2 regions of the Carnobacterium viridans genome follow, and region 2 is predicted to be linked to the other one. Evidence: predicted binding sites of a transcription regulator. Region 2 holds the regulator's gene; the other holds the start of a gene.

Region 1 (3,213 bases), 200 kb from region 2:
GTTAGCGCATCTACTTGTCCAATCAAACGATCAGGGACCTCTTTGGACTGCTCTTTTAACTTTAAAATAGATTCTTCAGCTGCTTGCTTCCATTCTGAAACCAAAGATTCAAATTGGTTGACGTCCCCTTCTACAGTTGCATAAAGGAATTCTAATAGTTCTTCTGTTGTAAAATTTGCCCGTGTAACAGCTTCTTCAGGAGTTAAAGCTTGCGGCTCTTTTTTTACTGGCTTATCGAATACTTCATGAAACTCTTTGACTTGCTCAAATGGTGATAATTTAGTCATACTTCGGTTCTCCTTCTGATATAAATAAGGTCTTAAGTTGATCAGATTTTTTATTCGATTGCTTCCTCACTAATTAAATGCTTTCTCAATGCCGCATTCTCTGACTCTAAGATCCTTCTGTTAATTTCAGATTCTTTCAAATCAGCTTGCATAATTTTTAAAAATTCCATATTATCCTGCGATTGTCGTTTGGTCCTCTCAAGCTGGATTTTTTCATCACTCAATTGCTTGATATCTTTTTCGAGATCTTCTATTGTATCAGTTAATGCTTTATTTTTTTCAATTAATGAAGCATTTTGAAAACCAATTCCCTTTATTTTCTTTTCATTTTTACCATCTACTAAATTAATATAAACCACTACAAATGCTAAACAAGCAATAACAAAAGCTAAACAAGTAATAATAAACGTAAACAACGGTGTTGAATACCTAAGTCCAGCTAATAGCACACTCATTACGACTGTACAGCTAAAAATCACTAGTCCAATACGATAAGAATTTATTTTTCTTTTCGCATTCAATGCTTTTAAATAATCCACTTTATTTTGCAATGCAGCTTTTTCTAAGTGTTCTTGTTCTATTTTTTTTCGAGTTTCATAAAAAAGAACTTTTTCTTTTCTATCCATAGATTCTTGTACTTGTTCTTGATACTGTTCAAACCATTCTTTTTCTTTGACTAACTTTTCTAATTCTCTATCTATTTCCTGATGATAAGCTGCCTTTTTCAATGAGATTTCCTCTTCTACTTGTTCAGATTTAAACTGAGCTGAAGCAAGCATCTCTTGGGCATGCAGTTCAGCTTTTCGAGTAATTTTATTTGCTTCCACTTTTTCTTTATCATACTGTTCAGTGGATTGCTCTTTTTTTAATTTAATTTCTTCTTTAGCGGCCGCTATGTCTTGTTGAACTTCTTGATACATCTTTTCAGATTGATGAAAAGTTTCGGCCAAAATTTCCTCTGCTTCATTCTTTGCCTGCTGGAGAAGCTCTTTCTCATTTAAAAGGGCTGTTTTTGTCGTTCGTTTAGATGGTTTAAGTTGATTCGATCGCAATGATTCTTTTTCTTTTATTGCCCTTCCTAAAACAGAGTTAAAAACGACATTTGCTGTTTTTGAAAATAAACTGCGTTGCTGTTTATTTTCCGTTTTTAATAACCTGTTTAAAAAATTGGACTCGTGTTTTTCATCCATTACAAAGTTCCTTTCTTTCTCACTTTCATAATCCTCTGATTAATCGAACCTAATCAAAAAAATGACTTCTTACACATTATCGCAAATAATCATAGAAAAGCCAAACCAAAAATTCAATTTGCTTTATAAAAGTAAGCTGATTTTTAAAAATCAAACAAACGTTCTTTATTGTAGAATCCATTTTGGTAGAATGGTATACTAAGGATAATAATGTTGATAGGAGGATACGCTTTATGAATCAACCTTTAGCTTATCGGATGAGGCCTACTCATATTGATAATATTGTTGGACAGCAACACTTAGTAGGAAAAGGAAAAATCATTCGACGTATGGTAGAAGCTAAAATGCTTTCTTCGATGATTTTATACGGCCCTCCTGGGATTGGAAAAACTAGTATCGCTAGTGCGATTGCTGGGACAACAAAATACGCATTTCGCATTTTGAATGCTGCTAGTGACACAAAAAAAGATCTCCAAATTGTCGTGGAAGAAGCAAAAATGAGCGGTACTGTGATTTTACTTTTAGATGAGATCCATCGTCTGGATAAACCTAAGCAAGATTTTTTGCTGCCCCATTTGGAAAATGGACGTATTATCTTAATTGGGGCAACAACTGAAAATCCATACATTACGATAAATCCTGCCATCCGAAGTAGAACACAAATATTTGAACTTAAGACGCTTTCTAATGAAGATATACAACAAGCTATGTGGAATGCAGTAAAAGACCCAGAAAAAGGCTTTGGTAAAGAAAAAATAGCTATTACAGATCAAGCATTACTCCACTTTTCTAGAGCCACAAGCGGAGATTTGAGGAGTTCTTTGAATGGTTTAGAACTGGCGATTAAATCAACAGCTCCAGATGAACAAGGAACGATCAATATTACTTTAGAGATTGCTGAAGAGTGTGTTCAAAGAAAAGCTTTAACACATGATAAAGATGGTGATGCTCATTATGATGTTATTTCCGCTTTACAAAAATCCATTCGTGGAAGCGATGTAAATGCTGCTTTACATTATCTTGCTAGACTGATTGAAGCTGGCGATTTACCTATTATCTCAAGGCGGTTAATGGTTATCGCTTATGAAGATATCGGATTAGCTAATCCTTCTGCAGCTTCTAGGACTGTTACCGCTATTCAAGCATCTGAAAAATTGGGCTTTCCGGAAGCCCGAATACCTTTAGCTAATGTAGTAGTTGATTTATGTCTCTCTCCAAAATCAAATTCGTCTTACGCAGCGATTGATGCAGCCCTCCAAGATGTACGAGCTGGGAAAAGTGGAGATGTACCTGATCATTTAAAAGATTCTCATTATAGTGGAGCAAAAGAACTTGGCCGCGGTGTAGATTATCTCTATCCGCATAGTTATCCTGGTGCATGGGTAAATCAGCAATACTTACCTGACAAACTAAAAAATGCTTCTTACTATACACCAAATCACACAGGAAAATATGAAGATACTTTGGCAAAGCAGTATGATTCAATCAATTTAAAAAAAGGAAACAAGAGTATTCATTAACCGCTTTCTTTGTTGTTAAAACAATCTTTCAACAGAACGTTTACAGGCAAATAATTGACAACATCATATGCTTATGCTACTATAAGGATAAGATTTCTGAGATGCTCGTCTTGCTCAACATGTGTTGACCGAACAATTAATATTACCTTGGGATCCAACCTGATTCAATCGGATAACAAGCCTTTTCACTTGGTAGTTAGAAGATTGACGGCGGAG
Region 2 (3,213 bases):
CTCAAACAGGAAATAAACCGGGTGTAACAAAAGCACAACAGTGGTTGAAGTTAGGTAAAGAATTGGAATTACTGGATACGCCTGGGATTCTTTGGCCGAAGTTTGAAGATCCTGAAATTGGAAAAAAACTGGCTTTAACTGGAGCCATTAAAGATACAATTTTACAGTTAGATGAAATTGCTATGTATGGATTAGAAGAAATGAAAATTCGAAATCCGGAAATGCTTGCTAAACGATACAGATTAACAGAAGAAGAATTAAATCTTGAATCGCCAGACCTGCTGATGTTAATCAGTGAGCGAAAAGGGTATAAAGATGATTATACTCGCGCAGCTGAATTGATTGTTTTTGAAATTAGAAGCGGTAAAATCGGGAAGTATACATTAGATATAGCGCCGGTTTCTTTACCAAAAAGGCAGGATATAAAATGGGAAAACCGCTGACCATTAAAGATATAAAAGAACTATTAGCGACTGTCACTCACCCTGATGATGAACGGTTGGTTTTAATCAAGAGTGATTCTCGTAAAGGTGTATTAAATGCGTATAAATCTTGGGAAAACCAAATAAGAAAACAACAATTGATTCTCGAAAAACAACAAGAAATGCTGCAAATTGAGCAATTCTTTTGGGAAAAAGGGACACAATTTATTGCTGGAATCGATGAGGTAGGAAGAGGTCCATTGGCTGGCCCTGTTGTTGCAGCTGCGGTCATCTTGCCGCAAGACTTTAATGTCTTGGAAATCAATGACTCTAAACAATTATCAAGTGTAAAAAGAGAAATGTTATTTGACCAAATTCAAGAATCTGCATTAGCTATTGGAATTGGCATAAAAGACCATCAAGTAATTGATAAAGTTAATATTTATGAAGCAACTAAATTGGCTATGATTGAAGCGATTGAGCAACTGCCTCAATCGCCAGAACAATTGTTGATCGATGCAATGCATCTACCGGTCACTATTCCCCAAGAAAGCTTCATCAAGGGAGATTCAAAAAGTTTGTCTATAGCTGCTGCTAGTATTATTGCAAAAGTAACAAGAGATAGAATGATGGCCGAATACGATACAGTGTATCCGGGATACGGTTTTTCTAAAAACGTAGGTTATGGAACAAAAGTCCATTTAGAAGGTTTAGAAAAGCACGGAGTATGTCCTATTCACCGAAAAACTTTTGCGCCTGTTAAAAATTTATTAGGCTGAAGAAATTTTTAGCGCAATAATAAACTAAATTGTTGTACATTTAAAATGATAAAATAAAAAAACGAAGAACCGGGATAACCCCGTTCCTTCGTTTTTTTATTGAATATGACTACGATACAATCCAATTACTTTGCCTAAAATGGTTACTTCATTAAGTAGAATAGGACCCATAGTGTCATTTTCTGGTTCTAAGCGATAATGATCTTCTTCTTTATAAAATCTTTTACATGTTGCTTCATCTTCTACAGTCATAGCAATAACAATATCGCCATTATTTGCAGAGCTTTGTTTACGAATAATCACTTCATCACCATCAAAAATACCTGCATTGATCATACTTTCTCCACGTATGGTCAACATAAATAAAGAATCATTTTCAAATTGCAAGTTTGGCGGCAATGGGAAATAATCCGTCGCTTCTTCTACAGCTAAGATGGGTTCACCTGCTGTTACTGTTCCCAGTAAAGGGATTTTATCAAGAGCAATGCCTAATTTTGATAATCCTAGTTGAGTTAGTTCTATTGCTCTCGGTTTGCTAGGATCTCTTTGGAGGTAACCATTCTTTTCTAATCGAGAAAGGTGACCATGAACGGTTGAAGTAGAAGATAAAGAAACAGCCGTTCCGATTTCTCTTACAGTTGGAGGATAACCTTTCAATTTAACTTGATTATATATATATTGTAGAACTTCAACTTGTCTTGATTCGGGATTTTTACTCATAATATATATAAACACCTCGTTTCTATTATTTTATCACTTTAAGATTACCATATATGATAGAACAAATCAAACAAACGTTCGTAGATTCAGAGGATTAAAGAGTGTTTTTTTCAGAGAAATTTGTTATAGTTGACTAATAAATAAAAAAGTGGAGTGATTCGATGTTGCCAAAAGAGCAATTAGACAGAATAAATGAATTAGCAAAAAAATCAAAAAACAAAGGATTGACTATCCAAGAACAAGTTGAACAAAAGGAACTAAGAGATGCTTATATAACCGCTTTTCGTGGCGGAATGAGAAATACTATTGAAGGTGTAAAAATAGTAGATGAAGAAGGCACTGATGTTACACCCGATAAGTTGAAAGACATACAAAAAGATAAAGGTCTTCACGGAAGATAAAAGTGTTTGTTCAATGATGGGATAACCATGAAGTTCTCCCAGATAATAACATTCTAACCATGAAAGCGTTGCACTTGAATAGAAAGAATAGTAAACTAATAGAGTACTATAAGAGAGTCAAAATCGAAAGGATGATTTTTTTGTTTGATAACACAGACCAATTAGCAGTAAATACAATAAGAACACTAAGTATGGATGGTATACAAAAAGCCAACTCTGGGCACCCAGGATTACCTATGGGGGCTGCTCCAATGGCTTACACATTGTGGACTAAACAATTAAAAGTAAATCCAAAAAACTCGAAATGGTTCGACCGTGACCGTTTTGTATTATCAGCTGGACATGGATCGATGCTATTATACAGCTTGTTGCATTTAGCTGGATATGACGTTAAAATTGATGATTTAAAACAGTTCCGTCAATGGAACAGTAAAACTCCTGGACATCCAGAAGTGAACCATACTGATGGTGTAGAAGCAACAACTGGCCCACTAGGTCAAGGAATTGCAAATGCCGTTGGGATGGCAATGACAGAAGCTCATTTAGCTGCTGTTTATAATAAAGAAGGTCATACTATTGTAGATCACTTTACTTATTCTTTATGTGGAGACGGCGACTTAATGGAAGGTATCTCAGCTGAAGCAGCTAGTTTGGCAGCTCATTTGGAACTTGGAAAATTAGTTGTTCTTTATGATTCAAATGATATCTCTCTAGATGGACCGACATCTAAAGCTTTTACTGAAAATGTTGGACAGCGTTTTGAAGCTTATGGATGGCAACATATTCTTGTAAAAGATGGAAATGATTTAGAAGAAATTAATGCAGCAATTGAGACTGCAAAAGCTGAGACAAAAAAACCTACTTTAATTGAAGTGAAAACGATTATTGGAT

The links. Region 2 encodes LexA, which represses DNA repair genes until DNA is damaged. Its sites were predicted from a motif close to CNAACANNTGTTNG; they were not measured.
Region 1: the regulator LexA is predicted to act here: its motif matches at 1,629-1,642, upstream of BLT48_RS01640 (replication-associated recombination protein A).

What each region holds. Positions count from the first base shown of each region.
Region 1 is NZ_FNJW01000008.1:24,570-27,782, reverse strand. It holds gene BLT48_RS01650 (pyrophosphohydrolase domain-containing protein) at 1-287, opposite strand, end outside; gene BLT48_RS01645 (hypothetical protein) at 338-1,477, opposite strand; gene BLT48_RS01640 (replication-associated recombination protein A) at 1,711-2,997, shown strand; RNA gene ssrS (6S RNA) at 3,088-3,213, shown strand, end outside.
Region 2 is NZ_FNJW01000008.1:225,322-228,534, forward strand. It holds gene ylqF (ribosome biogenesis GTPase YlqF) at 1-443, shown strand, start outside; gene rnhB (ribonuclease HII) at 428-1,201, shown strand; gene lexA (transcriptional repressor LexA) at 1,298-1,921, opposite strand; gene BLT48_RS02585 (DUF896 family protein) at 2,083-2,322, shown strand; gene tkt (transketolase) at 2,454-3,213, shown strand, end outside.